Regions from separate parts of the Brachybacterium netajii genome, predicted to be linked through region 1. Evidence: predicted binding sites of a transcription regulator. Region 1 holds the regulator's gene; each other region holds the start of a gene.
The links. Region 1 encodes HrcA, which represses chaperone genes, less so after heat shock. Its sites were predicted from a motif close to TTNGCACTCGNNNNNNNCGAGTGCNAA; they were not measured.
Positions count from the first base shown of each region.

Region 2: groL (chaperonin GroEL) is a predicted target of HrcA. The motif match lies at 2,131-2,157, and genes of this name have one in related genera.
Region 3: groES (co-chaperone GroES) is a predicted target of HrcA. The motif match lies at 4,512-4,538, and genes of this name have one in related genera.

Region 1 covers NZ_JBSYXB010000002.1:407,810-415,038, forward strand. The annotation lists gene ACXET9_RS05590 (histidine triad nucleotide-binding protein) at 1-62, opposite strand, end outside; gene ACXET9_RS05595 (NADPH-dependent FMN reductase) at 140-682, shown strand; gene ACXET9_RS05600 (16S rRNA (uracil(1498)-N(3))-methyltransferase) at 806-1,627, opposite strand; gene dnaJ (molecular chaperone DnaJ) at 1,683-2,810, opposite strand; gene hrcA (heat-inducible transcriptional repressor HrcA) at 2,916-3,947, opposite strand; gene ACXET9_RS05615 (DUF3097 domain-containing protein) at 4,085-4,975, shown strand; gene ACXET9_RS05620 (DUF4870 domain-containing protein) at 5,129-5,866, shown strand; gene ACXET9_RS05625 (hypothetical protein) at 5,990-6,982, shown strand; gene hemW (radical SAM family heme chaperone HemW) at 6,927-7,229, opposite strand, start outside.
Region 2 covers NZ_JBSYXB010000001.1:610,472-617,700, forward strand. The annotation lists gene ACXET9_RS02725 (endonuclease/exonuclease/phosphatase family protein) at 1-114, opposite strand, end outside; gene groL (chaperonin GroEL) at 283-1,911, opposite strand; gene ACXET9_RS02735 (LytR C-terminal domain-containing protein) at 2,359-2,958, opposite strand; gene ACXET9_RS02740 (DUF3263 domain-containing protein) at 3,164-3,469, opposite strand; gene ACXET9_RS02745 (uracil-DNA glycosylase) at 3,542-4,225, shown strand; gene ACXET9_RS02750 (hypothetical protein) at 4,299-5,249, opposite strand; gene treS (maltose alpha-D-glucosyltransferase) at 5,449-7,229, shown strand, end outside.
Region 3 covers NZ_JBSYXB010000001.1:528,328-535,556, forward strand. The annotation lists gene betT (choline BCCT transporter BetT) at 1-2,039, opposite strand, end outside; gene groL (chaperonin GroEL) at 2,451-4,037, opposite strand; gene groES (co-chaperone GroES) at 4,059-4,355, opposite strand; gene ACXET9_RS02395 (hypothetical protein) at 4,807-4,980, shown strand; gene ACXET9_RS02400 (metallophosphoesterase family protein) at 5,133-6,026, opposite strand; gene ACXET9_RS02405 (molybdenum cofactor biosynthesis protein MoaE) at 6,103-7,229, opposite strand, start outside.

The DNA of each region.
Region 1 (7,229 bases):
CCGGCGACGATCCTGCAGAAGATGCAGTCCGGGTCGCGGAGCTCGGGGGCGGTGCTGCTCATGGGAGCGAGTCTAGTGGAGCGACGCAGGACACATTCGTACGGGGAACACCGCTACCGGCCAGTACGTTCCTGTGACCATGACGAAGATCGGAATCATCACCGCCTCCGCCCGCCCGAACGCCGTCTCGACGCATGTCGCTGACTGGGTCGCCTCGGCTGTCGGCGAGCGCTTCGAGGTCGACCGCATCGATCTCGCGCAGGTCGCCCTCCCGGCCTACGACGAGGCCTTCCCCCCGCGCAGCGGGAACGCCAAGACCACCGAGCACGGCATCGCCTGGTCGGAGCGCGTCGAGGCCCTCGACGCCGTGGTGATCGTCACCCCGGAGTACAACTACTCCTACCCCGGCATCCTCAAGAACGCCGTGGACTACCTGATCACCGAGTGGACCGAGCTGCCCACGGTCCTCGTGGGCACCTCCTGGGGCGGGGGCGCGCGCGTCCTCGAGAAGCTCGAGGAGCTCATGAAGGCCGTCGACGCGGACGTCATCGGCACCGTGGGCCTCGCCTTCGGTCAGGACGTGTCCCCCGAGGGCGTGCTGTCCGTGGCCGATGAGAAGGCCGCGCAGCTGGTCTCCGCCCTCGATCGCGTCGAGTCGCTCGTGGGCTCCTCCGTCGCCTGATCCTCGTCATCGGCGCCCGCCGGGCGCCCCGATCGCGAAGGGCCGCTCCCCCTCGAGGGGAGCGGTCCTTCGCGCGTCCGGCGGGGAACGGCTCGAGCGCCGGGCGCGGGCCGGCGCGGGGCCTCAGCCCCAGCGGCCGACGAGCGTGCTGATCACGGCGATCGCCGCGGGCCCGGCGGTGGAGGTGCGCAGCACCTCGGGGCCGAGCAGCACGCTGCGGGCGCCGGCCTCGCGCAGGGCGTCGAGCTCCCGCTCGGAGATGCCGCCCTCGGGGCCGACGACGAGGACGATCTCCTCGATCGCCGCGGCGGACCCCGGGGCGGCACCGGAGGCGGCACCGGGGGCGAGGGCCCGCAGGTCCGCGGCGAGGCTCATGAGCCCCACCGACTCCTGCTCGTGGAGGGCGAGCACGAGGGCGCCGCGCGCGGCGGCCTCGCGGACGGTGCCGATGACGGCGGTGCCGGCGACGGGCTCCTCGACGACGGGGATGCCGGGGCGGCGGCACTGCTTGACGGCCGCGCGGACGGTCCCCTCCCAGCGGGCGCGTCCCTTGCGGAGCTTCTCCCCGCGCCACACGGAGACGGAGCGCTCGGCGATCCAGGGGACGATCCGGTCGACGCCGAGCTCGGTCGCGGATTCGATCGCCTGCTCGTCGCGGCCGCCCGTGGCGAGGGCCTGGACGAGCGTGAGCCGCGGGCTGCGCGCCGCCGGGGCGGAGGGGTCGGCGAGGAGGACGAGGTCGAGCTCCTCCTTGCGGGCGGCGGAGACCTCGGCCAGGACCTGCCGGCCGGGGGCGTCGGTCAGCAGGACTCGTTCGCCGGCGCCGATGCGGGCGACCTTCGCGGCATGGCGGCCCTCCTCGCCGGCGAGGACGAGGGCGTCGCCGGCGCGCGCGGTCTCGAGCGCTCCGTCGAGGACGAGGAATCCGGGCGGGGTGGTGGGCATGACGTGCTCCTCGAGGACGGACGGGGCGGGGCCGCGGCCCCGCCCCGTCGGCGGATCACAGGTCGCGCAGGCGCTCGCGCAGCTTGGCGAACGGGCGGGAGCCCTTGTGGCGGCGGGTGCTCTCGTCGCCGCGGAGCGCCGCGAACTGCTCGAGCAGCTCCCGCTCCTCGTCGGTGAGCCCCTGCGGGGTGACGACGCTGAGGACGACGCGCACGTCGCCGCGCTTCTCGCGGCGCAGCGGGGTCACGCCGAGGCCCTTGAGGGTGACCTCGTCGCCGGCCTGGGCTCCGGGGCGCACCTCGATGTCCTGGACGCCGTCGAAGGTCTCCAGCGGGATCGTCGCGCCGAGCGCGGCGGAGGTCATGGGCACCTCGAGGGTGGTCACGAGGTCGTCGGCCTCGCGGGAGAAGACGTCGTGCTCCTTGACGGCGAGCTCGACGAAGAGATCGCCGGAGGGTCCCCCGGCCTCGCCGACCTCGCCCTCGCCGCGCAGCTGGATGCGGGTGCCGTTCTCGACGCCGGAGGGGATGCGCACGGTGACGGTGCGCTCGGCCGGGGTGCGGCCGTGGCCGGAGCAGGCCGTGCAGGGCGACTCGATGACGTCGCCGTGGCCCTCGCAGGTGGGGCAGGGGGCGGTGGTGACCATCTGGCCGAGGAGCGACTGGGCGACGCGCTGGACGTGGCCGGAGCCGCTGCAGGCGGTGCAGCGGGTGGGAGAGGTGCCGGGCTCGCAGCAGGAGCCCTGGCAGCGCTCGCACAGCTCGGCGGTGCGGAAGGTGACCTTCTCCTCGGTGCCGAAGACGACGTCGCGCAGCGTGATGCGGGTGCGGCGCAGGACGTCGCCGCCGCGGCGCTGGCGCGGGATCGGCCCCTGGTTCCGGCCGCGCATGCCGGCGGCGCCGGCGAACATGTCGAAGATGTCGTTGACGTCGAAGCCGCCGGCACCGCCGAAGCCGGGGAAGCCGCCGGCGCCGCCGGATCCGCCCATGTCGTACTGGCGGCGCTTGTCCTCGTTGGAGAGGGTCTGGTACGCCTGCGAGACCCGCTTGTAGCGCTCGGCCGCCTCCGGGTCCGGGTTCACGTCCGGGTGGAGGGTGCGGGCGAGCTTGCGGTAGGCCTTCTTGATCTCGTCGGTGGAGGCGTCCCGGGAGACTCCGAGCAGCTCGTAGTAGTCGTCGTTCACGGTGAAGGGTGTCCTTGCCGGTGGTTCGTGGGCGGGCGGGCGCCTGCGCGGGGGCGCGGCAGGCGGAGCGGGCGGGCGGGACCGACGGGGTGCCGGCCCGCCCGGTCACTCGAGATAGCGGGAGACGTAGCGGGCGATGGCCTGCACGGTCGAGATGCCGGCCGCATAGTCCATGCGGGTGGGACCGAGGATCGCCAGATGGGATCCGGCTCCGTAGCCGGCGCCGACGACCGCGGCCTGGTTCAGGGCGCGGTCGCGCAGCTCGGAGCCGATGCGGACCTCGACGGCCCCGGGCGAGACGTGCATGTCGGTGAACAGGCGCAGCAGCACCAGCTGCTCCTCGAGGACGTCCAGCAGCGGCTCGACGTCGCGGGCGAAGTCCTCGGCGGAACGGGCGATGTTCGCGGTGCCCGCGAGCATGATGCGGTCCTCGGCGCGGGTCGCCGCGAGCGCGACGATCGCCTCGGCGACCTCGACGGCGGCGGGCCGGTCGACGTGCGGGACGCTCTCGAGCATGTCCTGCAGGGGGACGGCGAGGTCGGTGACCTCGCGGCCGGCGACGGCCCGCAGGAGCTGGTCGCGCAGGTCGGCGTAGAACTCGGCGCCGCGGGGCGCGAGGATCGGCACGGTGCGCTGGTCGACGCGCCCGGATTCGGTGATCAGGACGATCAGCAGCAGGGAGTCGGCGACCTTCACGAGCTCGACGTGGCGGATGCGGGCCTGCCGGCGCGCCGGGTACTGCACCATCGCGACCTGCTGGGTGAGCTGGGCGAGCAGGCGCACGGTGCGGCCGAGCATCTCCTCGACGTCCCCGGCGTCCTCGAGCAGCGCCTGGATGGCACGGCGCTCGGGCGCGGACAGCGGCTTGATGGTCGCGACGTGGTCGACGAAGGCCCGGTAGCCCTTGTCGGTGGGCACGCGGCCGGCGGACGTGTGGGGCTGGTGGATCAGCCCCTCCTCCTCCAGCACCGACATGTCGTTGCGGACGGTGGCCGCGGAGACTCCCAGCTCGTGCCGCTCCAGCAGCGACTTCGAGCCGACGGGCTCGCGAGTGGACACGTAGTCCTCGACGATGGCTCCGAGGATCTGCAGCTTGCGGGTGTCCGTCCCCCTCACCTCCTGGTCTGGCGCGCGCATCGGGCGCGTCTCGCATGGTCGTCCGACGGTCCCCTGCGGCCCCTGGCGGACGTGGCACTCGGGGCCGTCGAGTGCCAATCCTACGCCCCGCGAGGACGCGTTCCAGGAGGTGTTCGCCACGGGTGTACGGTGCGAGGATGCCTTCCGCACCCGATCGCTTCCCCGACCGGTACGGCCGCGACGTGCTGTCCTCCGGTCCTCCGTCGCACCATCGTCGCCGCCCCGTCCCGCAGGAGATCCCGGTCCGCCGCGACCTCGTCGTCGAGGACGCCGCCACGGGCTTCACCGGTGCGATCACCCGGCTCGAGAAGATCGCCGGGGACATCGTCGTCGAGCTCGAGGACGGCCACGGCCGCCGCCGCTCCTTCCCGCTGGGACCGGGCTTCATGATCGACGGGAAGCCCGTCGTCCTCACCCGTCCCGTCGCCCGGAAGGACGCGGCGCCGAAGATCTCGGCCAGCGGCTCGGTCTATGTCGAGGGCGCTCGCGCCCGCACGGCCCGCGCCTCGCGGATCTGGGTGGAGGGCAAGCACGACGCCGAGCTCGTCCAGAAGGTGTGGGGCCATGATCTGCGCATCGAGGGCGTGGTCGTCGAGATGCTCGACGGCGCCGACAACCTCGTCGAGCGCGTGCAGGAGTTCGCCCCCTCCCCCGAGCGCCGCATCGGCGTCCTGGTCGACCACCTCGTCGCCGGATCGAAGGAGACCCGGCTGGCGGAGCAGGTCATGCGCCTGCCGGGCGCGCGCGGGAACGTGCTCGTCCTCGGCCACCCCTATGTCGACGTGTGGCAGGCGGTCCGCCCGGCCCGCGTGGGCCTCGAGGCCTGGCCGCACGTCCCGCGCGGCATCGACATCAAGGTCGGCTCGCTGCGGGCGCTGGGCTGGCCGCACGCCGACCAGGCCGACATCGCCCGCGGCTGGCAGCGGATCCTCTCGACCGTCCGCTCCTACGCCGACGTCGAGCCCACGCTCTCCGGGCGCATCGAGGAGCTCATCGACTTCGTGACGGTCGACGGCGCCGGCGGCTGACGACGGCCGGCGCTCGAGCGGCCGGCCGCCTGGGGGAAATCCCCCGGTCATCTCGGAGGGAGCCCGCGGAGACGCCGGACGCAGGAACCCTCTACTCTGGGCTCATCGACCACCGCCGGATGCACGGCCCGGCCCGTACCGAGGAGCGCCACCATGACGCAGAACCCCGCCCCGACCCCCGACGGCCAGCATCCGTACGACCCCTTCGCGGGCACGTCCGCCGACCCGGCCGTCTCCGCCTCCGCCGCCGATGCCCCGCAGGCGACCCCCGCCCCCGCGGCCCCGCAGTCCCCGTACGGCACCGCGTCCTCGGCGGATCCCTTCGCGCAGCCGGCCCCGCAGCAGGACGGGTTCGCACAGGCCGCTCCCCCGTCCGGCGGCTACCAGCAGCAGGCCCCGCAGGCGGGCGGCTACGCACAGCCCGCTGCCGGCGCCCCCGCCGGCCAGCACCCGGCCGAGTCGCCTCTGCCGGCCGGCTTCGCGGGCCTCTACGAGGGCACGCTGTCCGGCCAGGGCACGACGCCCTCGGACTCGCGCATGTGGTCGATGTTCGCCCATCTGTCCGTGGTGCTCGGCTACATCGTCGGCGCCGGATTCCTCGGCTGGGTCGGCCCGCTGGTCATCTTCCTCATGTACAAGGACCGCGACCGCTTCGTCCGCTACAACGCGGCCGAGGCGCTCAACGCGGCGATCGCGACGGTCATCATCGAGATCGTGCTCGCGATCGTCCTGACGATCTTCACGCTGATCACCTTCGGGATCGGCGGATTCGCGTTCCCGCTGATCTGGGTGCCGGCGATCCTGCACGGCGTGTTCGCGATCATCGGTGCGGTGAAGACCAATCAGGGCACCTGGTGGAACTACCCGATCAACATCCGTCTGGTGAAGTGACCGCCCCTTCGCAGACACCCCCTCACGGCGCCCGCCTCGTCCTGGACGAGGCGGGCGCCGTCGTGAGGAGCGCAGTGAGCCGATATCGTGCTCTGTGTCCAGCCGTCGCACAGTGAGGCACCGATGACGGACTCTCCGGCCCCCGATCCGCGCCAGCGCCCTGCCCCCGCCGATCTCGGCGATCCCCGATCCCCCGGCGCCCCCTGGGATCCGCAGCGCTCGCCGGGATCGGTCCACGATCAGCCGGTCCAGCCGGCATCTCCCCCGCCGCCCTCGGCCGCACTGCCCTCGGCCGCGCCCTCGAACGGGGGCGGCTGGCGCGACATGCTGGGCGACGACGCCGTGCGGATCTCCCGAGGGACCCGCGCGCTCTGGGACCGCCGCGCCGAGACCCGTTCACGCATCGCCCAGGGCGGTCAGGAGCTCGCCGGACGCAGCCGGGAGATCGCGCAGAGCGGACGCTCTGCGGCATCCAGCGCCTGGAGCGCCGCCGCCCCGACGGGGGCGCAGGCCGTCGGTGCCGTCCGCACCCGGGCCGGTGGAGCAGTGCGCAGCGCCGCCGACGCCGGACGGCGCGCCGGAGAGCTGCGGATCGGCCCCGATGGGCGCCCTCACATGCCCCGCGCACTGATCTTCTCCGCGGTCGCCGCGATGCTGGCAGCGTTCCTCATGGCGCTCACGGTCCTGCTCAGCGCCTTCGGGGCGGGGAGGACGCTGCGCGTGATCGCCTGGCTGACGGACGACACCGGCATCCGCGCCCTGGAATGGGTGCACACGATCAGTTCGGGCATCGCCGGTCTGATCATGCTCGTCGGCACGCTCCTCGGGCTCGCCATCGCCGCCGTCTTCGGGATCTACGCGTGGCGGGTCCTGCGGGGGACAGGACGAGCACGCTGGGTGGCGCTCGCCGCCGTGGTCTGCGGCTCATTCACCGCGCTGCCGGTCGAGCCCCTGCTAGGAGCCCTCTTCCTGCTGGTGTCCGGGACGAGCGTCCTGCTCGCCTTCCTGCCCGCCTCCCGAACGTGGTTCGCCCACCGGCGTGCGCTCCGGAGCGCACAGCTCATTCCACGAGGTCCCGGATCACCGCATCGGCCATCAGCCGTCCGCGGCGGGTGAGCACGGCGCGACCGTCGGCGAGCGCCCCGGGGTCCAGATGCCCGCGCTCGCGGTGGACGTCCACCATGTGCCGCCGGCTCGCCGGCACCGCCTCGATCTCCAGGCCGTCGACGATCCGCAGCTCGAGCATGACCCGCTCGAGGGCGCGGTCCTCGGCGGAGAGCCGCTCGCTCTCCTGCACGGGCAGGGCGCCCTCGGCGAGGCGCGCGGCGTAGCGGCTGGGGTGCTTGACGTTCCAGGAGCGCTG
Region 2 (7,229 bases), on a different contig from region 1:
GCAGCGGCGGCACTGGGGGCTCCACTCCCCCGTCCGGGTGACGTCACTGACCAGCGCGTACACCTCCTCCGGGGAGGACGGCACGATGATCGACTCCTGCAGCTCGTAAGTCATGCGGCCATTGTGCCCGTGCCCCGACCGGATGCCTCGGCGGACGGTGCACTAGAACGCCAGGGCACGGGTATGCCGGCGGACGGGAATGCAACGGGCCCCGACCCTCCGGAGAGGATCGGGGCCCGCCGTGCGCTCGGGTGGAGCGACGCGATCAGCCGTGCGGCTGGATCACATCATGCCGCCCATGCCGCCCATCTCGTCGCCGCCCATGGGGGCCTTGACGGGCTCGGGCTTGTCGGCCACGACGGCCTCGGTGGTGAGGAACAGGCCCGCGATGGACGCGGCGTTCTGCAGCGCGGAGCGCGTCACCTTGACCGGGTCGAGGACGCCCGCCTCGAGCAGGTTCTCGTACTGGCCGGTCGCGGCGTTGAGGCCCTCGCCGACGGGGAGGCTCTTGACCTTCTCCGCAACGACGCCGCCCTCGAGGCCGGCGTTGACGGCGATCTGCTTGAGCGGGGCCTCGATGGCGATGCGCACGATGGTCGCACCGGTGGCCTCGTCGCCCTCGAGCTCGAGAGCGGAGAAGGTGTCCTTGCCGGCCTGCAGCAGGGCCACGCCGCCGCCGGCGACGATGCCCTCCTCGACCGCGGCCTTGGCGTTGCGCACGGCATCCTCGATGCGGTGCTTGCGCTCCTTCAGCTCCACCTCGGTGGCGGCGCCGGCCTTGATGACGGCCACGCCGCCGGCCAGCTTCGCGAGGCGCTCCTGCAGCTTCTCGCGGTCGTAGTCGGAGTCCGAGGACTCGATCTGCGAGCGGATCTGCTTCACGCGGCCGGCGATGCGCTCGGCGTCGCCGGAGCCCTCGACGATGGTGGTCTCGTCCTTGGTGACGACGACCTTGCGGGCCTGGCCCAGCAGCTCGAGACCCGCGGTCTCCAGCTTGAGGCCGACCTCCTCGGCGATGACCTGGCCACCGGTCAGGATGGCCATGTCCTCGAGCATCGCCTTGCGGCGGTCGCCGAAGCCGGGGGCCTTGACGGCGACGGACTTGAACGAGCCCTTGAGCTTGTTCACGACCAGGACGGCCAGGGCCTCGCCCTCGACGTCCTCGGCGATGATCGCCAGCGGCTTGCCGGACTGGATGACCTTCTCCAGCAGCGGCAGCAGGTCCTTGACGGAGGAGACCTTGGAGGAGAGCAGGAGGATGTAGGGATCCTCGAGCACGGCCTCCTGGCGCTCGGCGTCGGTAACGAAGTAGGGCGAGATGAAGCCCTTGTCGAACCGCATGCCCTCGGTGAGCTCCAGCTCGAGGCCCATCGTGTTGGACTCCTCGACCGTGATCACACCCTCCTTGCCGACCTTGTCGAGGGCCTCGGCGATGAGCTCGCCGATCGCCGGGTCGGCGGCGGAGATCGCGGCGGTGTTCGCGATCTGCTCCTTGGTCTCGATCTCCTTGGCCTGCGCGAGCAGGGTCTCGGAGACGGCGGCCACGGCCTTGTCGATGCCGCGCTTGAGCGCGATCGGGTTGGCGCCGGCGGCGACGTTGCGCAGGCCCTCCTTGACCAGGGCCTGGGCCAGCACGGTGGCGGTGGTGGTGCCGTCGCCCGCGATGTCGTCGGTCTTCTTGGCGACCTCCTTGACGAGCTCCGCACCGATCTTCTCGTACGGGTCGTCGAGCTCGATCTCCTTGGCGATGGAGACGCCGTCGTTGGTGATCGTGGGGGCGCCCCAGGACTTCTCGAGCACGACGTTGCGGCCCTTGGGGCCGAGGGTGACCTTGACGGCGTCGGCGAGCTGGTTCATACCGCGCTCGAGACCGCGCCGGGCCTCCTCGTCGTAGGCAATGAGCTTGGCCATTGTGGAATCTCTCCCGTGTGGTGTGGTGTCCACCCGACCCAGTGCCCGCGACGGACGATGCTCGGTGCCGTGGTCACGTCCCACAGCACCGGGCACCTCACGGGGCCGGAATGTTCGTGGTCGGCCGACGGCTCCGCCGCCGGACGATCGCTGCACCCTCGCGGCGAGGACGGCGCCGATCGACGCTGTCACTCTCCATCGGCGAGTGCCAGATCATCATAAGCACTCTCCCCCTGAGAGTGCTAACCCCCGATGGAGATTTTTCGCGCTCGGCCGAGCGGCCGGCGAGGCCGACGCTCGCACGGCCGACGGGGCCGCCGTCGGCGCGGCCGACGGGCGGGCGCCCCGCGAACGCGAGCGGTCCCCGCCTCCGGGCATCGAGGCGGGGACCGTCATCAGCGGCTGCGCGGCGGGATCGGCGGCGTCAGCGCGGCGTCGCGAAGGCGATCAGCCCTCGTCGGAGCCGTCGCCCGAGGGCGGATCCGAGACCACGACGATCGTCACGGGCGAGTCGTACTCGTCGCTCTGGGTGGCGCCGTCGGCTCCGACGACCTCGGCGAGCGCCTCGGCGGTCGCGGCGTCGGCCTCGTCGCGGTAGAAGACGACCGGCTCCTGCTGGATGTTGTCGCCGGTGGTGACCTCGATCGACTCCCAGCCGTCGCCCTCGAGGTAGGTCTGCCAGGACCCGGCCAGGCCGTTGATCCCCGCGCCGTTGACGACGAGCACCGCGACGGACTTGTCGGCCTCGGGGGCCGGCTCCTCGGTGGCCTCCTCGGCCTCGCCGCCGGCGTCCGACGCCTCGCTCGGGGCGGTGGTCTCCGCGGCCGCGGTCGTCGGCTCGTCGGCCCGGTCGTCGGACCCGCCGCCCATGCCGCCGATCAGGAACAGCAGCACCAGGAGGGTCACGAAGGCGGCCCCGATGATGACGATGTACACGAGATTCTGGCGCCAGAACGGCTCCTCGGCGCGGTGCGCGCCGTGGAACGAGGCCGCGTCGGCCTCATCGTCGAAACGATCGGGCGGGTACGGATACTGAGAATCTGCCACGCGCCCATTAAACCCGTTGCGTCGCCGCGGTGGCGGGAGCACACGCGCCATGGGCTCGCGTTGACGCGCCGTTGGCGTGCCGTTGACGCGGGCATCTCGGACATGACCGGCAGGCCCGTCCGCGGCGGCGGGCGCATCGTCCCCGGTGGGGTGCGCTTGCGCGGATCTCGTGAAGACTGCCCGGAGGACCGCTCAGGAGTGCGCCTCAGGCCACACGGTCGGCGCCCGGGGAGGCTGCGGGCCCGCCCTCGGCGCTCACCCGGCGCGCCCGCAGGCGGTTCACGACGGCGGGGGCCTCGCGCAGCGCCCGCGGGTCGTCGAGCAGGGCGTTCAGCCGCACGTAGTAGGCGGTGCGGGACAGGCCGATCTCCTCGCGGATCGCCCGCTCCTTGGTGCCGACGTAGCGGAAGGTCCGCCCCTCGAGGGCGAGGATCCGCCGGTCCCGGTCCGAGAGCTCCGCCGTCCCGGGGGCGGGGGCGGGCGTCTCATCGGAGGGGGTCGTGGAGGGCATGGATCCAGGGTAGTCGGGCGGAGACGCGGAACCGGGGACCGCCTCACCGCTGTGAGCTGGGAGACTGTCCCCATGCCGAAGCCGCTCTCCGAGATCGTCAGCCCCGACTGGGCCGAGGCCCTCGCGCCCGTCGAGCCCGTCATCCACCGCATGGGGGACTTCCTGCGCGCCGAGACCGAGGCCGGCCGCGGCTACCTCCCCTCCGGCGACCGGGTCCTGCGCGCCTTCTCCCGCCCGATGTCCGAGGTGCGGGTGCTGATCGTCGGCCAGGACCCGTATCCGACGCCCGGCCATGCGATCGGGCTGTCCTTCGCCGTCGAGGAGCAGGTGCGGCCGCTGCCGCGCTCGCTCGCGAACATCTACCGCGAGCTGCAGGACGACCTGGGCATCGCCCCTGCGCCCCACGGCGATCTGACCGCCTGGCAGGACCAGGGCGTGCTGCTGCTGAACCGCGTCCTCACGGTCTCCCCCGGCGCCCCGGCCTCGCACCGCCGGCAGGGCTGGGAGGAGGTCACCGAGCGGGCGCTGCGGGCGCTGGTCGCGCGCGGCGGACCGCTGGTGGCGATCCTGTGGGGCCGCGATGCGCAGTCGCTCGTCCCGCTGCTCGGCGAGGTCCCGCACATCGCGAGCGCGCATCCGAGCCCGCTGTCGGCCTCGCGCGGCTTCTTCGGCTCCCGGCCGTTCTCGCGCGCGAACGAGCTGCTCGCCGCGCAGGGGGCCGAGCCCGTCGACTGGCGCGTCGTCCGCGAGGGCTGATCGGCGGCCGACGGGCTCGCGGGGCCGGCGCGCTCTCGCGGCTGGCGGGCCCGCGGGGCCGGCGGGCCCGACGTCAGGTGGACGCGGCGGTCCAGGTGAAGCTCTCGACGATCCCCTCGACCTCGGGCGAGAGCGCGGTGTCCCCGTAGGACTCGACGGAGATCTGGACGATGTCGTCGCCGTCGTCCATGCACCAGGTCTCGGCGACGGCGTCGAAGCCCGCCCGGGTCCCGGTGACGCGATGGTGGGCGGCGTCGACCCCGTCGATCGTCGTCATCTCGAGCTCCTCGGCATCCGAGGTCGAGCCGTAGTCGAACTCGAAGCCGATCCAGATCGCCTGCTGACGGCATTCGGCGACGGCGTGGAGACCGGAGTCGTAGCGGTAGACCGTGACGCTGTCGCGGACCGCCTCGTCGTCCTCGCCGAGGACGGCCTCGCTCCGGAGCAGGACCAGCTGGCCGGCGTCGATCGCGTAGTCCTCGCGCTCGCCCTCGGACCAGCCCTCGGGGTAGACGACGGTGAACCCGTCGCTCTCGACGACGGTCCCCGCCGGGGTCGTCTCCGTGCCCGTCTCCCCGCCGTCGCCGTCGCGGCCGGCGACGAGGTAGACGATGCCGCCGGTCACGGCGAGGAGCAGGAGCACGATCACCGCGAGGGCGCAGCCCACCGTGATCCACAGGCCCGTGCGCCGACGCGGCGGCTCCGGCGGGCCGCCGTACTGCCCCGCCTGCCCCTGCTGCCACGTCTGCCCGTGCTGCCCCGCCTGCCCCTGCTGCGAGGGCTGGCCCTGCCAGGCCGGCTGCGAGGGCTGGGCGAAGGACGCGGGCCCGCCCGTCGGCATCGAGCCCTGCGGCGCCGCACCCGGCTGGCCGCCGGACAGCTGGCCACCGGGCTGCGGGCCGCCGGGCTGCTGGACCGTGAAGCGCCGGGTCGGGGCGAGCGGGGAGCTCGCGAAGGGCTCGGTGGGCGCGCTCGCGAAGGATTCCGTCGGACGGTCATGACCGCCCCATGGCCGCTGGTCCATCGCTCCCCCTCTCGCGCGGGCGGCATCGCCCGCGCCGTCTCCCCCGGTTCGCCCGCCATCGTACGTGGACACGGCCGGTGCGGGCCTGCCGGTCCGGGGCCCGCGCCAGTACTGTGGGCCCTTCGGACGACCGCCCGTCGGCCGGGGGCCGTCCGTCGGCCGGGCCCTCGCCGACCGCAGCACGCTCGCGGAGGATCTCATGCCCCTGAACGCCTCGCAGTTCTCCCCGCAGGGACCCGGTGTCGACTACGACCCGCACTGGTATCGGCGCGCCGTGTTCTACGAGGTGCTGGTGCGCGCCTTCGCCGACGGCAACGGCGACGGGACCGGCGACTTCACCGGGCTCATCGACCGCCTCGACTACCTGCAGTGGCTCGGCATCGACTGCCTGTGGCTGCCGCCCTTCTTCGCCTCCCCGCTGCGCGACGGCGGCTACGACATCTCCGACTACGGCGCGGTGCTGCCGGAGTTCGGCTCGCTGACCGATGTCGAGCGCCTCATCTCCGAGGCCCACCGGCGCGGCATCCGCGTCATCATCGACCTGCCGCTGAACCACACCAGCGACAAGCATCCGTGGTTCCTCGAATCCCGCTCCGACCCCGACGGCCCCTACGGCGACTTCTACGTCTGGTCCGACACCGACGAGAAGTACGCCGAGGCCCGCATCATCTTCGTGGACACCGAGGAGTCGAACTGGGCCTTCGACCCGGTGCGTCGGCAGTTCTACTGGCACCGCTTCTTCTCCCACCAGCCCGACCTGAACTTCGAGAACCCGGCCGTCCGGCAGGCGATGCTCGACGTGGTGCGGTTCTGGATGGACAAGGGGATCGACGGCTTCCGCGCCGACGCGATCCCCTATCTCTTCGAGGAGGAGGGGACCGACGGGGAGAACCATCCCCGCACCCACGAGTTCCTCGCGGAGCTGCGCGCCTTCGTCGACGAGCACTGGCCGGGGCGCGTGATCATCGCCGAGGCGAACCAGTGGCCCTCCGACGTCGTGGAGTACTTCGGCACCGAGGAGGCGCCGGAATGCCACATGTGCTTCCACTTCCCCGTCATGCCGCGGCTGTTCTACGCGCTGCGCGAGGGCAATGCCCGCCAGATCATCGAGATCATGGAGCAGACCCCGGCGATCCCGCGCGGCGCGCAGTGGGGCACCTTCCTGCGCAACCACGACGAGCTCACGCTCGAGATGGTCACCCCCGAGGACCGCTCGGCGATGCTCGGCTGGTACGCGCCGGACTCGCGGATGCGGGCGAACGTCGGCATCCGACGCCGCCTCGCGCCGCTGCTGGACAACTCGCGCTCCGAGCTCGAGCTGATCCATGCGCTCCTGCTGAGCCTGCCCGGCTCCCCGTTCCTCTACTACGGCGACGAGATCGGGATGGGCGACAACATCTGGCTCGACGACCGCGACGCCGTCCGCACGCCCATGCAGTGGACGCCCGACCGCAACGCCGGCTTCAGCGAGATCACCGATCCCGGCAAGCTCTACCTCCCGGTGATCCAGAACCTCGTCTACCACTACGCGACGGCGAACGTGGAGGCGCAGATGGCGCATTCGGGCTCGCTGCTGCACTTCGTGCGCTGGATGATCGCGGTGCGCCGCCAGCACGAGGCCTTCGGCCTGGGCGACTACCGCAGCGTCCCCGCGGACTCCGACCGCGTCCTCGCCTTCATCCGCTCCTCCGACGGCGCCGAGCACGGCGAGGAGGCCGCCGAGCATGCGGAGACGCTGCTGTGCGTGTTCAACCTCGCCCCGCATCCGGTGACGGTCTCCCTCGACGCCCCCGAGCTGGCCCGCCGCACCGTCCGCGACCTCTTCGGCGGCCACGAGTTCCCGGCCGTCGCGGAGGACGGGTCGATGACGATCACGCTGGGCACCCATGGCTACTACTGGCTGCGGGTCCGCCCGCTGAGCGCCGACGGCGAGCCCCTCACCGAGACGACCGCCATGCCGGCGCTGGCCGAGGAGCCGGC
Region 3 (7,229 bases), on a different contig from region 1:
GAGACGATCGCGATCCCCGAGATCGGATCCGCGTCCTGCTCGGTGCTCGCCGCATAGCCCTGCTCGGCGAACTCGCGGGCGACGTCCTCGAGAGCAGGGACCACGGTGCCGGTCGCGAACTGCGCGACCGCGCGGGTGCTCGGGTAGGAGCGCAGGTTCGCCAGGCGCTGCCGCCAGGACTTCTCGGGGACGTAGCCGCCGTGGGCGGCGACATCCGCGCGCCGCGGCACGCGTCCCTCGCGGTCGGCCCGCTCCATCCGCAGGGCCTTGGAGAAGGACAGCATCACGAGATAGGCGATGACCGTGACCGGCAGGCCGAAGATCAGCGTCGCGTACTCCATGGTCGTGACGCCGCCGGCGACGAGCATCGCGATCGTCAGCAGCGCGGTCAGCAGCGCCCAGAAGATCCGCAGCCACTTGGGGCCGTCCTGGCCGGGGTCGGGGATCCGCGAGGAGAAGGTCGACATGACCATCGCGCCCGAGTTCGCGCTGGTGAGGTAGAACAGCAGGCCCGAGAGCGTGGCCAGGCCGATGAGGAAGGGCGCGCCCGGGAACATCTCCAGCAGCGCGTACCAGCCCTGCTCGGGGCTGTCGATCGCCAGCTGCGCGAAGGCGCGCGAGGCCGGGGTGTCCTCGAGGACGACGGACAGGGCGCTGTTGCCGAAGATCGTCACGACCAGCAGATCGCACAGCACGGGCGCGGTGATCGCGGCGATCACGAACTCGCGCAGCGTGCGGCCGCGCGAGATGCGCGCCAGGAAGAGGCCGACGAACGGCCCCCAGGCCAGCCAGAACGCCCAGAAGAAGAGGGTCGCGCCCGCCATCCAGGCGGCGCCGTCGTCCTGGTAGGCGAGGGTCTGGGCGGTGCGCTCCGGGAGGGTCGCGATGAAGCGGCCGATGTTCTCGGTGATCGCGTTCAGCAGGAACGCGGTCTTCCCCGTGACCAGGATGTACAGCAGCATCGCCCCGGCGATCCAGAGGTTCAGCTCGGAGATCAGGCGGATGCCCTTGTCGACGCCGGAGGTGCACGCGACGATCGTCATGACGACCGCGACGAGCACGAGGGCGACCTGCAGGGCAAGGCCCTGGGGCAGGCCGAACAGCCAGGAGAAGCCGACGTTCAGCAGCACCACGCCGATGCCCATTGACGTGGCCACCCCGAAGACGGTGCCCACGAGCGTCACGATGTCGATGACGTTCCCGGCGGCGCCGCGCACGCGCCGTCCCAGCAGCGGGTACAGCGCCGCCCGGATCGACAGCGGCATGCCCCAGCGGTAGGCGAAGTAGCCCATGGCCATGCCCAGCAGGGCGTACATCGACCAGCCGGCGACGCCGTAGTGGAACATCGTCCACACCACGGCGTCCTGCAGCGCCTCGGCGGACTCGGGGTCGGCCGTCGGCGGCGTGATGTAGTGCGAGATCGGACCGGTCACCGAGTAGAACAGCATGTCGATGCCGACGCCGGCGGCGAAGAGCATCGCGACCCAGGTGAACAGCTTGTACTCGGGCCGGGAATGGTCCGGTCCGAGCCGCACCCTCCCCTCCGGCGACAGCGCCACCCACAGCACGAACAGGATCACCAGCGACACGGTGACGACGTAGAACCAGCCGAGGTCCTGGGAGATCCAGGTGACCACGGCGAGCATGACGGAGCGGGCCTGCTCGGGGCTGAGGATCGTCCACAGCGAGAACGCGAGGATGATCCCCGAGGCCACGGAGAACACGACCCAGTTGACGCGGGGGCCCGCCGGGGCCGCGGGACGGCGCTCGTCGTCCGCGAGGTCCCGCTGCCCCTTGGCGAGGTCGCCCTTGAGGGTCGGGGCGCGCAGGGACTCCCGCTGCTCGCGCTCCTCCCGTCGGTGGCGCTGCCGCTCGGCCTCCGCCTGGGCGCTGAGCTTGCCGCGGGCGATCTCGCCGGCGGCGCGCTCGCCCTCGAGCCGCGCCGCCGAGCGGGGCTCGGGCGTACTGGGGTCGGGCGCGCCGGGCTGGGGCGTGCTGGGGTCGTTCGCGCTGGGTTCCGTCGTGCTCGGGTCCGTCACGCAGGTCCTCCGTTCCTCGGGGTCGTCTCGTCGGCGAGTGCCGGTGGGACCGCGGGAAGTCGCCTGCGGGCGCGCCGATGCGGGCGGGCAGGAGGGCTGGAGCCAGGGATGCCGGGCGTGCACAGGCCATCATCGGCCCGCCGGCACCCGGAGGCTCCAGGGTAGGACGGAAGCCCGGACGGGGGAAGGCGGGAGAGGCCGGAGAAAGCTCACCGCTCGGCGACAGCCGCCAGAAACGCATCGGACCTGGTCATCCGCTCGACGGACGATCGGTTTCCGCCTGTTGCCCGGGGCGGACCGGGGTGCGGAGGAGAGGAGCGAGGGGCGGTCGGGGCAGGATCTCTCCTGCCCCGCCCGCCCCTCGGCGGACGACGGGTCGGGCCCGTCCGGCGGCTCGGGGCCGCCCGAGGATCAGTCCTCGTCCTCCTCCTGCTTCTCGACCACGAGGGTCTCGGTCGTCAGCACCAGGCCGGCGATCGAGGCGGCGTTCCGCAGAGCGGAGCGGGTCACCTTGACCGGGTCGATGATGCCGGCGGCCAGGAGGTCGACGTACTCGCCGGTCGCGGCGTTCAGGCCGTGGCCGGTCTCGGCCTCCTTGACCTTCTCGACGACGACGTAGCCCTCGAGGCCCGCGTTCTCGGAGATCCAGCGCAGCGGCTGGACGACGGCGCGAGCGACCAGGCGGACGCCCACGGCCTCGTCGCCCTCGAGGCCGAGGTCGCCCTCGAGTGCCTTCGAGGCCTGGACGATGGCGCTGCCGCCACCGGCCACGATGCCCTCTTCGATGGCCGCACGAGTCGCGGAGACCGCGTCCTCGATGCGCATCTTCTTCTCCTTGAGCTCGACCTCGGTGTGGGCGCCCACCTTGATGACGGACACGCCGCCGGCGAGCTTGGCGAGGCGCTCCTGGAGCTTCTCGCGGTCCCAGTCGGAGTCGGTCGCGGCGATCTCGGAACGGATCTGCGCGACGCGGTCGGCCACGGCCTCGTCGTCGCCGGCGCCGCCGACGATCGTCGTGGCGTCCTTGGTGATGACGACGCGGCCCGCGTGGCCGAGCACCTCGGTGCCGACGGTCTTCAGGTCCAGGCCGAGATCCGCGGTGACCACCTGGGCACCGGTGAGGACCGCGATGTCCTGGAGCATCGCCTTGCGGCGGTCGCCGAAGGCCGGGGCCTTCACGGCGGCGCCCTTGAAGGTGCCGCGCAGCTTGTTGACGACCAGCGTGGACAGGGCCTCGCCGTCGACGTCCTCGGCGATGATGAACAGCGGCTTGCCGCCCTCGACGACCTGCTCGAGGATCGGGAGGATGTCGGCGACGGCCGAGATCTTGCCCTGGTGCAGCAGCACCTGCGCGTCCTCGAGGACGACCTCCTGGCGCTCCCCGTCGGTGACGAAGTGCGGGGAGATGAAGCCCTTGTCGAACTGCATGCCCTCGGTGAAGTCGAGCTCCATCGCGGTCGTGGAGGACTCCTCGACCGTGATGACGCCGTCCTTGCCGACCTTGTCGAACGCGTCGGCGAGGAGCTCGCCGATCTCGCGGTCCTGGCTCGAGACCGACGCGACGTTGGCGATCTGCGCCTTGTCGTCGACCTCGATGGCGATCTCGCCGAGCTTCTCCGAGAGGGCCTCGACGGCCTTCTCGATGCCCCGCTTGAGCGCCGACGGAGCGGCACCGGAGGTGACATTGCGCAGGCCCTCGTGGACCAGCGCCTGCGCCAGCACGGTGGCCGTGGTGGTGCCGTCGCCCGCGACGTCGTTCGTCTTGGTCGCGACCTCCTTGGTGAGCTGCGCGCCGAGGTTCTCGAAGGGATCCTCGAGCTCGACCTCACGAGCGATGGTCACGCCGTCATTCGTGATCGTGGGGGCGCCCCACTTCTTGTCGAGGACGACGTTGCGGCCCTTGGGGCCGAGCGTCACCTTGACCGTGTCGGCGAGCTTGTCGACGCCACGCTCGAGGGCGCGGCGGGCGTCCTCGTCGTAGATGATGTCCTTAGCCATGGATCAGATGCCTCGATCGGGTCAGTTCTCGATGATCGCGAGGATGTCGCGCGATCCCAGGACGAGGAACTCCTCGTTGCCGTACTTCAGCTCGGTGCCGCCGTACTTGGAGAAGACGACCTTGTCGCCCACCTTGACGTCGACCGGGATGCGCGCACCCTTGTCGTCGAAGCGACCGGCGCCGACGGCGACGACCTCGCCCTCCTGGGGCTTCTCCTTGGCGGTGTCGGGGATCACGAGGCCGGACGCGGTGGTCTGCTCGGCCTCGAGCGGCTTGACGACGACACGATCCTCGAGGGGCTTGATGGAGACCGACATGCGGCTCACTCCTTCATGAAGAGATGACTCTGATGAGTTCTGGGGTCACGGACCCGGGTCCCGGGCGTCGTCGCGGTGCCGACCGGGGGAAGGTCCTGCGGCAGCCTCTGGCACTCTCTGCCGTCGACTGCCAACGGGGCCAACTCTAGGACCGCTCTGGCACTCACGCAAGACGAGTGCTAATCGCGGTCGGCGAACACGCGCTCCGCTGCCGCCCGACCGCCGCCCGCTCCCGCCGCCCCCAGACCGCTCGACCCGCTTGCGTCCCCGGTCACGCACTTCTTGTGAGCCCGACGACGAGTCCCGGCGGCGTCCGTGACGGAACCGGGAGAGCGCGGTAGAACAGAGGGTGAGCGGAGCGTCGGGCGGGTCACCTGCGACCCAGGGGCCGTCCGGCGCCGAGCCGCCCGGCCCGCTCATCCGACCCGAACCGAAGGGGAGCACCACCGCCATGCATTTCCTGCGCCGTCTCAACACCGCCATGGAGCGCCTCGCCGACCGCATGCAGGGCCAGGACGTCGAGCGCTACGGCACCGCGCACGAGCGCCGCTCCGGCGCCGACTACGCCGCCCTCATGCGCACCCGGCAGTCGCAGGGCAGCACCGTCATCGGCCTCGGCCGCTGACCGACCGCCGCTGAGCCCGCGCCTCCGAGCCCGCGATCCTGCGCCTGCACCGCTGAGCCCGCGCCTCCGTGCCCGGCAGCCCCGGCCCCGTCCTCGAGGACGGGGCCCTTCTGCATCCGGGGCCCGGACGCCCGGACGCCCAGGCCGGCTCCTCAGGCCCCAGCGGGTCGTCCGGCCGCGGCGATGATCTGCTCGACCTGCTCCGGCGTGAACTCGTAGACCGGGGTCTCGAGGGCGTCGCCGTCGGGCAGCGTGTCGCCGGTGCTGGGGTAGACCGAGGTGATCACCCGTGGGTCCTCCGCGAGCTCGACGATGCTCGCCCCCGACAGGGCCAGCGCCCGCTCGCTCGCTCCCGCGGTCACGGGGTCGACCACGTTGGTCACGCCCGGCGCGACGTGCACGGGGATCCCGGCGATCCGCCCGTCCATCGCGTGGTGGTAGTGGCCGGACAGCACGATCCTCACGTCGGAGCCCGCGAGCACCGCCGCGAGCTCGTCGAGCCCGTCGAGCTCGAGGCCGGCGAGGAGCCGGGTGGCCGCCCGCAGCGGCGGATGATGGATCGCCAGGACGGTGCCGACCTCGGCGCCGTCGGCCGACGACGGGGCGCTTTCCGCGAGCACCTCGCTCAGCCACTGCAGCTGCTCGGGGTCCAGGTGCCCGTAGCCGGCGCCGGGGACGCTCGAGTCCAGCACCACGATGCGGCCGCCGCCGGGGACGGCGATCACGCGGTCCTGCACGCTCGTGCCGCGATCCCCGAGGGCGACGGACTCGCCGTAGACCGCGGAGACGTCATGGTTGCCCATCACCACGGCGAGCGCCGCACCGCGCTCGGCCGCGAAGGGGTCCAGCAGCGCATGCAGGCGCCGATAGCTCTCCGCGGTGCCGTCCTCCGAGGCGTCGCCGGTGTGGACGATCGCGTCGATGTCCCGGACGTCCTCGAGGCGCGCCAGCAGGCCCTCGAGGGCGGCGGCGGTGTCGATGCGGTCGTAGTGGCGGGCCGACGGATCGCCGTAGAGGTGCGTGTCGGTCAGGTGGAGGATGCGCATGCCGCCACCGTAGGCGCCGTGCATGGCGGGCGCGTGAACGGCGTCCCAACCGGACCCGCGTCCGACGGTCGTGCGCTCAGCCCAGGGCGCCGACCCATTCCTCGGTGCCGTCGGCGAACTCCTGGTGCTTCCAGATCGGGACGCGGCGCTTGACCGTGTCGACGAGGTCGTCGCAGGCGGCGAAGGCCTGCTTGCGATGCGGGGCCGAGACGGCGCAGGCGAGGGCGCTCTCCCCGATCGCGACGGGTCCGTGCCGGTGCGCGACGGCGACCAGGACGTCCGGGTAGCGGGCCGCGATCTCGGCGGCGACCTCGGCGATCGCCGCATCGGCCGAGGGATGCGCGGTGTAGGTCAGGGCGCGGACGCCCCGGCCGCCATCGTGATCGCGCACGACGCCGTCGAAGGTGACGACGGCCCCGCAGCGGGGATCGGCGACGGCCTCGGCCATCGCGTCGACGGAGATCGGGGCGGTGCCGACCTCGGCGCGGCGCACCCGCTCGTCGGCCTCGCCCATGCCCGGGTCCCCGGGGACCCGCAGATCCTCGGCGGACGCGCCGAAGGGCGTCGGCCCGGGCCCGGGATCCGCGGCGGGTTCGCACCCCGCGGCGGGCCCGTCCTCCGCGGCGGGCCCGTCCTCCGCGGCGTGCTCGCTCTCCGCGACGGCCTCGCCGCGGTGGTCGCCGCCGTCGCGCTGGTCCAGCAGGTGGTCGAGGATCGGGTCGAGAACGGCGATCCCGTCGCGGACGCCGCCGCGGGAGCCCGGGAGCGTCACCACGAAGCTCGCCCCGGCCATGCCCGCGACCCCGCGGCTGAGCATCGCCGTCGGGGTCGTCGCCGCACCCCGTCGGCGGACCGCCTCGAGGACCCCCGGCATGTCCCGGTCGATGAGCGGGGCGACCTGCTCGGGGGTGACGTCGGTGGGGCTGATGCCGGTGCCGCCGGAGGTGACGATCACGTCCGTCCCCGCGGCGATCGCCGCGGCGACGGCCTCGCCGACGGCGGGACCGTCGGACACGACGACGCGACGGACCGGATCGAGGCCCCGCCCCCGCAGCCAGTCCTCGAGGAGCGGGCCGGTGCGGTCCTCGTAGGTGCCGTCGGCGGCGCGGGTGGAGGCGATGACCACGCGGGCGCCGCCCGCGAGGCGGGGCGCGCGCTCGTCCTCGCGGCGGGTGCAGTCGGCGTCGCGGCGGATCGCGGGGA